3 regions of the Streptomyces sp. NPDC005808 genome follow, and region 2 is predicted to be linked to each of the others. Evidence: riboswitches for the same ligand, from Rfam matches in the RefSeq annotation. Region 2 holds a riboswitch; each other region holds the start of a gene.
The links. A riboswitch is a leader RNA that binds a small molecule or an ion and turns the genes downstream of it on or off. The one in region 2 is predicted to bind S-adenosylmethionine.
Positions count from the first base shown of each region.

Region 1: linked by a shared signal. The riboswitch ahead of ACFYPC_RS18980 (aminotransferase class V-fold PLP-dependent enzyme) and the one ahead of ACFYPC_RS27925 (ABC transporter substrate-binding protein) in region 2 are both predicted to bind S-adenosylmethionine.
Region 3: linked by a shared signal. The riboswitch ahead of ACFYPC_RS29455 (putative leader peptide) and the one ahead of ACFYPC_RS27925 (ABC transporter substrate-binding protein) in region 2 are both predicted to bind S-adenosylmethionine.

Region 1 covers NZ_JBIAIK010000007.1:435,504-438,770, reverse strand. Annotated here, with positions in the region: gene trpD (anthranilate phosphoribosyltransferase) at 1-828, shown strand, start outside; SAM riboswitch class IV at 945-1,061, shown strand; gene ACFYPC_RS18980 (aminotransferase class V-fold PLP-dependent enzyme) at 1,251-2,624, shown strand; gene ACFYPC_RS18975 (PQQ-binding-like beta-propeller repeat protein) at 2,694-3,267, shown strand, end outside.
Region 2 covers NZ_JBIAIK010000014.1:142,476-145,742, forward strand. Annotated here, with positions in the region: gene ACFYPC_RS27915 (lipocalin-like domain-containing protein) at 1-75, shown strand, start outside; gene ACFYPC_RS27920 (YoaK family protein) at 305-1,171, opposite strand; SAM riboswitch class IV at 1,513-1,622, shown strand; gene ACFYPC_RS27925 (ABC transporter substrate-binding protein) at 2,013-3,267, shown strand, end outside.
Region 3 covers NZ_JBIAIK010000016.1:4,697-7,963, reverse strand. Annotated here, with positions in the region: gene ACFYPC_RS29470 (SCO5389 family protein) at 1-90, shown strand, start outside; gene ACFYPC_RS29465 (peptidoglycan-binding protein) at 244-954, shown strand; gene ACFYPC_RS29460 (glutathione S-transferase family protein) at 968-1,747, opposite strand; gene ACFYPC_RS29455 (putative leader peptide) at 1,840-1,905, opposite strand; SAM riboswitch class IV at 1,942-2,087, opposite strand; SAM riboswitch class IV at 2,305-2,418, shown strand; gene ACFYPC_RS29450 (putative leader peptide) at 2,464-2,580, shown strand; gene ACFYPC_RS29445 (LLM class flavin-dependent oxidoreductase) at 2,657-3,267, shown strand, end outside.

The DNA of each region.
Region 1 (3,267 bases), on a different contig from region 2:
GCCAACGTGATCGAGGTGCCGGGGAAGACCGTCGACATCGTCGGTACGGGCGGTGACGGGGCCAAGACCGTCAACATCTCCACCATGTCGGCGATCGTCATCGCAGGGACCGGCGCGAAGGTCGTCAAGCACGGCAACCGGGCGGCATCCTCCGCCTCCGGGGCGTCCGACGTCCTGGAAAAGCTCGGGGTCAATCTGCAGCTGACGACGGAGCGGGTGGCCGAGGTGGCCGAGGAGGCCGGGATCACCTTCTGCTTTGCGGTGAAGTTCCACCCGGCGCTGCGTCATGTGGGCGCCGCACGTGGGCAGTTGGGCATTCGTACGGTCTTCAACGCCCTCGGTCCGCTGACGAACCCGGCACGGGTGAAGGCGCAGGCGGTCGGCGTCGCGGACCCCCGCATGGCGCCCATCGTGGCGGGCGTCTTCGCCGAGCGCGGCAACTCCTCACTGGTCTTCCGCGGCGACGACGGCCTCGACGAGCTGACCATCACCTCCACGTCCCGGGTGTGGGTCGTACGGGACGGAAAGGTCACCGAGGAGACCTTCGACCCGAGGGACGTCGGAATCGACCTGGTCCCGATCGAGGCGCTGCGGGGCGCGGACTCCACGTACAACGCCGACGTGGCGCGGCGGCTCCTCGACGGCGAGACGGGGCCGGTGCGGGACGCCGTACTGCTCAACTCGGCGGCGGCGCTGGTGGCCCTGTCGCCGGGTGACGGGCCGCTCGCGGAGCAGATCCGAGCGGGGATGGCGCAGGCGGCGGAGGCCGTCGATTCGGGGGCGGCCAAGCGGACGCTCGAGCGTTGGGTGGCCGCGACCAACGCGTAGCTCGCCTTGCGAGGCGGTTCGAAAGGGGCTGGGGCGAAGAGGTCCGGCCCCTTTCGGGTTCCGGGATCCGGACACGGGTTGCGCCGTCGCGATCAGTTCGGTTAGTTTTTTCGGCAGGTCATGAGTGACAGTCATCAGGCCCCGGCCGACTGTCCGGCAACCCTCCGTCCGTGGCGGGGTGCCCCGGGTGAAGACCAGGCCGTAGGCAGCGAGGTCTGCGGCAAGCGCGGACCCCTCGCCCTCTTCTGAGTGGTTAAGGCCCAGGGGTCCTGGTCATTCGAGGGAGCCTTCTGTGAGCAAGCGAATGCGATAGGGCGTAGAGCCCCTTTTCCGCCTATCACTTTCACCCGTTCCCGCGCTGAGCGCCACCTCCATGGACCGGCTCGCGCGGTGATGTTCCCCGCGTCTCACAGGAGTTCGCCATGTCTGCTTCCATCGTTGCCGCCGACCAGACGGTTTGTCGTGACATTTCCGGAGCTCTGCCTGTTCTGGGCCGAGATGTCACCGTCCCGCTCGTCACCGGTGGCGAGGTCACGTACGCCGCCCTCGACTACGCCGCCAGCGCCCCGGCCCTCCAGCGGGTGTGGGACGACGTGGCCGCGTACGCCCCGTACTACGGCAGCGTGCACCGTGGCGCCGGGTACCTGTCCCAGCTCTCCACCGACCTCTTCGAGAACTCCCGCGCCACCGTCGCCGAGTTCCTGGACTGCCGTGCGGACGACCAGGTCGTCTTCACCCGGTCGACCACCGACTCGCTCAACCTGCTCGCCGCCGCCCTGCCGGCCGACTGCCAGGTCTTCGTCTTCGAGACCGAGCACCACGCCGCGTTGCTGCCCTGGCGGGACGCGCGGGTGACGTACCTGAACGCCCCGCGTACGCCGGGGGAGGCCGTCGCGACCCTGGAGCGCGCGCTCAGCCACCGCGACCCCCACGGCCCGGCCCTCGTCTGCGTCACGGGCGCCTCGAACGTCACCGGTGAGCTGTGGCCGGTGCGTGAGCTGGCCGCCGCCTCGCACGCGCACGGCGCGCGCATCGTGCTCGACGCCGCGCAGCTCGCCCCGCACCACCCGGTGTCGGTGCGCGACCTCGACGTCGACTGGGTCGCCTTCTCCGGGCACAAGCTGTACGCCCCCTTCGGCTCCGGAGTCCTCGCGGGCCGCTCCGACTGGCTGCGCGAGGCCGAGCCGTACCTGGCGGGCGGCGGCGCCAGCCGCAAGGTGTCGCGGCGTACGGACGGCGGCGTGGACGTGGAGTGGCACGAGAGCGCCGCCCGGCACGAGGCCGGCTCACCGAACGTGATCGGCGTCTACTCGATCGCCTCCGCCTGCAAGGCGCTCAGCGAGGCGGGCTTCGACACCCTCGTCGCCCGTGAGCAGCACCTGATCGAGACGGTCCGCGCGGGTCTCGCCGAGGTGCCCGAGGTCAGGGTCCTCTCGCTCTTCGGCGACGACGCCCCGCGCGTCGGCGTCATCTCCTTCGTCGTGGAGGGCTGGAACAGCTCGCACTTCGCGGCCGCGCTGTCCGCCGAGTACGGCATCGGGGTGCGCGACGGCCTCTTCTGCGCCCACCCGCTGGTGCGTACCCTCCTCGGCAGCGACCCGGAGACCCAGGGCGAGTGCGGCGCTCCCGAGGCCGCGCCCGGCGAGAAGTCCCTCAACGCCATCCGCGTCAGCTTCGGCGCGGGCACCCCGGACGAGCACGTCGAGCGTTTCGTGCGCGCGGTCAAGGAGCTCGTGCGGGACGGTGCGAAGTGGAACTACCGCACGCAGGACGGGCGTTGCGTCCCGGCCGTGTGATCGCCTGACGGGAGCACGGCGTATACGCTCCCTTCGGCGGCGGTACGGCGAACAGGGGAGTCACGGGGAGTGCAGGCGCTGCGGGAGACGGATCCACGGCGGATCGGTCCGTACGAGGTGCTCGGTCGGCTCGGTGCGGGTGGTATGGGCGAGGTCTATCTCGCCGAGTCGCGGGCCGGGCTCCGGCTGGCCGTGAAAGTGGTGCGGGCCGAGCACGCGCAGGACCGCACCTTCCGCGCCCGGTTCCGCCAGGAGGTGCGGGCCGCGCAGACCGTCGGCGGCAGCGGCACCTACACCGCGCGGGTGGTCGACGCCGATCCCGAGGGCGAACGGCCTTGGATGGCAACGGAGTTCGTCGACGGGCCGAACCTGCGCGACGCGGTGCTCGACGGCGGGCCGCTGTCCGAGGACGCGGTGCTCACCTTCGCCGCCGCACTGGGCGAGGCCCTCGCCGCGATCCACGCCAGGGGCATGGTGCACCGCGACCTCAAGCCGTCCAACATCCTGCTGGCGCCGGACGGTCCGCGGGTCATCGACTTCGGGATCGTACGGGCGCTGGAGGCGACGGCGATGACCCGCACCGGCGCCATGGTCGGCTCGGTCGGATACGTCTCGCCCGAGCAGATACGCAACGGCTCCGAGG
Region 2 (3,267 bases):
CTCGCACACGGCGAGGCCGTCGACAGTGTGAGCGCGCCGGCTCTGTGGGAACTCATGTACTTCGGCAAGCACTGACCCGGATCCGGCACGACGACGGGCGTCCGCGTGCGCTCCCGGCCTACCACTCGCCCCGCTGTCAGTACGTAGCGCGGGCCCCGGTACCCATCCCCACTGGCTTTTCGTGCGCTGGAGCTCAACATCTTCTGCCGGCCGGATCCCGGCCACAGTGCCGGTCAGCCCAAGCCGGTACGACCGTAACGCCGGCCGTACCGGCACCGAGGCGAGGATCCCGCTCGTCGGCGCTCTATCGCGCAGGTTTCTGCTTCAGCATCCCGGAGGCGATCGCGATGACGACTGCGATCACGGCCACCGGCACCACCGGTGCGTAGGTGTGCGCGTGGCTGAGCATCCAGTCTCCGACGAAGGCGCCGGCCACCATGCCCACCAGGACCCCGGTGAGGCGACGTGCCGCGGCGGGCTTGAGAGTCCAGGTGGTGATACCGGAAACCCAGCTGATGAAGGTGGCCGTGGCCGCCGTGGTGGAAATGCCAGGCACATGGAGCGACCGAATGGCGTTCATCTGCAGACCCATGGCGAAGGCGTTGAGGGCGACCAGGATGTTGGACACAAGGCTGGACGGGGACGTCGCCATCCACACGACGAGGAAACCGACCTGCGCCACCGTCGCGACGCAGAGCGCGATGGAGACACGACGCGGCCACGCTTCGAAGATCTCGGAGTCCTCCATCTCCTCGTCGCCGTTGAACGCGGTCAGGATCCTTGTTGCCAGCGCGGCCCCCACGGCGAACGCGGCAAGGGAAATCACCACGCGAACGGGATCCGGACCGTCGGGCGGCCGGGTACCGGCTACGCCCAGTCCGAGAAACACCAGGTTTCCGGTCTGGAACGCCGTGAAGACCTTCCCGAAAGAAAGAAAGCAGATCGCTTCGAAAACGCCTGACGAGAATGCCAGGGCGACCAGCAGCCGGTCTCGAATCGCCAGTAGCTCCGGAGTCGCGTGCGCGGCGGCCAGGTCCACACGCCGGTCATCCACAGGTTCGGCTCCTCGGCCGCCCTGGACCGGCAGGGTCGGGGCGACAGGTTGAGTGCCCTGAGAACGTTCGAGTCGAGACGGCCGGCCGTGAGCCTTTTGCAGGCTGCTCCATTGCATGCCTTTTCCTCCAAGCGCCCGGAGTCAGGAGCTCGCCCCGACTAGTTGCTAGGTACACATTTATCTCCGTTCAGGATGTGCCTACATCTCGCATAAAGCCACATATTTGGGCGAAACCTTACCCAGGCTTCAGGAAAAAACTACGAAGGCCGCCTGGGGGACAAAACAGGCAGGGCCGCGAGTTCTCGAGTCGGGGCACGGCAGGCCCCGGCCGGCGCCTGGTCAGGACAGTTCGGCCGGCCGTTGCCGAGCCTCGCGCAGTTCGATCCGCCGTGCCCTGCGTTGCCCAACTCGCCTGTCCCCATTGACGGATCATGGCGGCGCTCGTTAGCGTTCCCAGCGGTATCGAGTGTCAGCGTCAGGCCCTGGCTCGTTGACCGGCAACTCCTCACCGCGGTGGGGTGCTCCGGGTGAAAGCCCGGCAGAGTCACCGACTGCGCAAGCGCCTGACCGTTGGATCGGGCCTGAGATCGGGAGGACCAGCGTGCGGTACAGCAGTGAGCTGAGTGCCTCGATCGCGGCCGCTGCGGTGTTCTCCGGATTCTCCCGCCGACGCCACATCGACCTGCAGCTCTTCACCAGCTGCCTGTGTCACGGCTGATTGCGACCCTGCCTCCCGCTCTCTGGGTGACGCTCGCCGACGGCTTTGACGCCGCGGGCGACTCCGTGCGGGCTCTCACAGCGCTGTCGGAGTCCGCGGTGCCGTCACGCCTTCGTCGGCACCCTTCCCCCAGGCACCTTCCGAATATTTCCGCCACTCCGCCTTGGTCTGCACAGGGCCGCTTCGCCTTGGCATGCGCGGGCACGTGCGCGGTGACTTTGGAGTAGGAGAACCCGTTCCGTGATATCGCATCCGGATTCCCGACCTACCCGGTGGGCGGCACTCGCCGCACTGGTGACAAGCAGCCTCCTGCTGAGCGCCTGCGCGTCGAGCGGCAGCTCGACCAGCGACAGCGGCCCGGCCAGGTCCGGCGGCACACTGACCTTCGCGGTGGGTTCCGACGTAGGGTGCGTGGATCCGCAGCAGGTGGGCAGCAACGACACCATTTACTCGCTGCGCCAGATCGTGGACTCGCTGACCGACCAGGATCCCAAGACCGGCAAGATCGTGCCGTGGCTGGCGAAGAGCTGGGACATCAGTTCCGACACGACCACGTTCACCTTCCACCTGCGATCGGGTGTCACCTTCAGCGACGGGACACCGTTGACTGCCCAGGTGGTGAAGGACAACTTCGACGCGGTGCCGAAGCTCGGCGCCCTGGGGTCGCTGGCCCAGGGGTACTTGAGCGGCCTGGACAGCACCACGGTGATCGACCCGCTCACGGTGCGGGTCAGGTTCCAGCAGCCGAACGCGCAGTTCCTGCAGGCGACGTCGACGCACTCGCTGGGTATCGAGTCGTCGGCGAGTGCCAAGCAGAGCCCGCAGGAGAAGTGCAGCAAGGGTGTGGTCGGGTCCGGCCCGTTCGCGCTGGAGAGCTACGTACAGAACCAGTCCATCACCTTGACCAAGCGCAGCAAGTACGCCTGGGGCTCGTCGTTGTGGACCAAGCCGGGCGAGGCGTACCTGGACAAGCTGGTGTTCAAGGTGGTGCCCGAGGCGGGCGTGCGCACCGGCAGCCTGCAGTCCGGTCAGGTGGACGCGATCAGCAGTGTCGGCAAGGCAAACGAGGCGGCCCTCACGGGCGGCCAGGTGAACCTGCAAGGGCGGGCCAATCCCGGTGCGGTGTTCAACCTGGGGCTGAACAACTCCCGCCCGCTACTGAAGGACGTGAGGGTGCGTCAGGCGCTCCTGTTCGCCATCGACCGGCAGCAGATCGTCGACACCGTGTTCCCGACCGGCACCAGGGCGGCTACCAGCATCCTGGCGTACACGACACCGGATTACGCGGACCAGGGCTCGGATCTGGCCTTCGACGCGGCGAAGGCGAAGTCCCTGCTGGACTCGGCCGGTTGGAAGGTCGGCAGTGACGGCATCCGGTCGAAGAACGGCACCGAGCTCCGTCTGATCGTCCGGTGGTTCGCCAACGCGGCCACGAACCAGCCGACGCTGGAGCTGATCCAGCAACAGTTCAAGGCCGTGGGTGTCGACGTGGTGC
Region 3 (3,267 bases), on a different contig from region 2:
CCCGAGGCACAGGGCGGCGAGACCCACACCCGGTTCACCTCGCTGCGCTCCCAGATCCTCAACCAGTCACCCGAGTTCCGCGACTGCTGAGCCGACGGCTGCGGGTGGGGGCCGTTCGGCGGAGCGGCCGTCACCCGAGCAGCCCACTACCGAGGTGGTAGGCAGCGGTTGAACTCCCGTGCCCGTGCCTCCGTATCTCTCCACGGGGATGGCGGGAGACCGCGCGCACGGAAGGAGAGCAGTGTGTCGACACCGCCCGAACGCGAGCAGCCCATGCGCCGCCCGGCGCTCGAACCCACCTACGTCCAGCAGCGCCGCCGCACGGAGGCCCTGGCGGAACTGGTGAGGGAGTTCCGAGAGGATCAGCAGGCCGTCGGCCCGGACGAAAACTACGAGTCGGTCAGATTGTCCTCGGCGCACCTGGGTGAGACGGAGGAGTTGCCGCCCGTTCTGGTGGGCGAGAACTATGCCGCCTACGAGGAGGCGAAGCCCGCGGCGCCGACCCGGCAGGAGCCGGGGCGCCGACCGGGGCGTGCAGCCGGGCAAGGGTACGGACACGCTACGGGCCTGCGCCGAGCCGCCGTCGTCGCCGCTGTCGTGGCGGCCGCGCTGGTCGGATTCGCCGTGGCCATGCTGCTGCCCGGCGGAGACAGCCGATCGCAGGCCGGGGCCGCCTCGTCCGCCACGGCACCCGTCGCTCAGGCGCCTTCCGGCGCCGCGGACCCGGACGGCACCGGCATCCTCCGGGAGGGAGACAACGGCCCCGAGGTGGCGGAACTCCAGGAACGGCTGCTCCACATCCCGGATGTCTACGACAGCGGCGTCACGAGCGGAACGTACGACCCCACCCTCACCGCGGCCGTGGCCCGCTTCCAGCTCTGGTACGGGATCCGGGGTGACGAGACGGGCGTCTACGGCGACGACACCCGGGCCGCCCTGGAATCCCGTACCTGACGAAGCCGCCTGCTCACAGGTGCCGGTGGAAGGCCGGGTGGGCGTCGAGACGTCGCACGTAGTCCTGGAGGAGTGCGTACGAGGACAGGTCCTGGACCGCTTCGAGTTGGACCAGGGCGACCCAGAGGTCCACGTCTGCGGCGGTCAGTTCCTTGCCCAACGCATAGGGACCGGCGGTGAGTTGACGGTTCAGCAGGTCGAGAGCGGCCGACCGTTCCTGTAGCGGCGCGCCCGGTGTGACATCCCGGTCGAGGAGGTCGCGCAGGGCGTCGACGTCCGCGGCGAGTTCCGACGGGCGGAGCGGGGAGCGGCAGGATCCGGCGCGGTCGGGGAAGAGATCGCCGAGGTCGCGCAGGATGTCGGGCGTGTGGTTGCTGACGACACGTCCGCTCCACCGGTCGCACAGCGCGGGGGCGGTCAGCGGACCGTCGTAGTGGTGCCAGGTGGCCTCGTACACCCCGCGCAGGGAGGCGAACGCGGCGGGGGTGTCGGCGGGGAGCGCCAGCCGTGTGATGGCGACCGAGTCCTTGAGACCCAGCAGGCCGTGCGTGATGGAAACCCGTAGCGAGAGGGGACAGCGCGCGGACAGATACAGCTCGTAGCGGTGCGGGGCAGGGTAGAAGCCGCCGGCGAGACCCACTCCGATACGGCTGCGGAATCGGTGTGGGCGGGCGGACGGGATCGCGGCGATCCGGGGATGGGGGACCGCGTCAAGTGAGCTGGGTGCGCACGGAGTTGACGTACACGTGCTGGACGTACCGGTGTTTGAGGCGTGCGAGATTGTCTCGGACATGACTCTCCATGGGACGAGGAGGCCACGGCCACCTTGTGGGCACCGCGGCGGAACGGAGTGACTGCGCTACGTACTGGTCCGGATCGCTCGGACTAGTAGGCGCTGGAGACACGCAACAGATCGATGTGCAGGCGTCTCGTCAAACCGCTGTTGGCCATTCCCACCTGTCCCGCACTCGGGGCTCGCGAGACGCGAGACCACGCTTGTCCCGCCGCACCGGCGGAACCGGGTCGTCACCCGGGGCACCCCGTCGCGGTGGAAGGGTTGCCTGCCAGCGGGCCGGGGCCGATGACCTCACAGGCAGGGTGAACCTGCCCGAAGGGCGCTGACAATCGTGACCGTCCCCGTCAGTGTCGGTGCGCTCCGTGAGGTCGTCAAGAAGGCCTCCGGCGCAGTCTCATCAGGTGGTCATCCAGCGTGCCTCAGGCCGTACGGGAGGCGTGGAACAGATTGCGCAGCCCAGTGGTTGACCCTCCTGAGGACGCGCGGCGGCGTGATCACGACCATGATCCCCGGCCCATTGCGCACCGCTGTGGCCTCCCGTAACGTCCCCAGCAGGTTATGAGCGTCAGCGTCAAGCCCTGGCTTGCTGACCGGCAACCCTCCTCCGCGGCGGGGTGCTCCAGGTGACGACCAGGCGGTGCCCGCCCCGGGTTCCGCAAGCGCGATGCCGGCGGCCTCCAGCCCGCCGAGCCGGAAGGGCGGAGGTGACGGACGTGCAGACCGTGCCCCGTCTCCGTGTCCTGGTTCTCGCCCCGCGCCGCCGCGTGCACCTGTACTCCCGGCCGCACATCGACCTTCAGCGCGTGGCCGGCGCGCTCTGTCGTCCCTGACCTGTCACCCCGCCGCCGCACCCTCCCAGCCGAGGCCCGGCGATCTCACACGGTCGATCAGGAAGGCACCCCTTTCGTGTCCTCGTCAACGTCGTTGCCCTCGTCCTCCTCTTCTCCCTCCGCACTGCACCTGGCTGTCGCCCTCGACGGCGCGGGCTGGCACCCCGCCGCCTGGCGCGAGCCGGTGGCCCGCCCCCACGACCTGTTCACCGCCTCGTACTGGACCGACCTGGTCACCGAGGCCGAGCGTGGCCTGCTCGACTTCGTGACCATCGAGGACGGCCTCGGCCTGCAGTCCGCGCGCCTCAGCGAACCGGACCCACGCACCGACCAGGTACGCGGCCGACTCGACGCCGTCCTCATCGCCGCCCGCGTTGCGCCGCTGACCAGCCACATAGGGCTGGTGCCGAGCGTGGTGACCACCCACTCGGAGCCCTTCCACATATCCAAGGCCATCGCCACCCTCGACTATGTGAGCACCGGCCGTGCCGGCGTGCGGGTGCAGGCGTCCGCGCGACGACACGAGGCCGCTCACTTCGGACGCCGTGAGTTCCCCAAGCTCCGTGTCGAAGACCTGGAGACTCCGGCCCTGCAGGAGTTGATCGTCGACCTCTTCGACGAGACCGCCGACTACGTCGAGGCGGTGCGCCGGCTGTGGGACAGCTGGGAGGACGACGTGGAGATCCG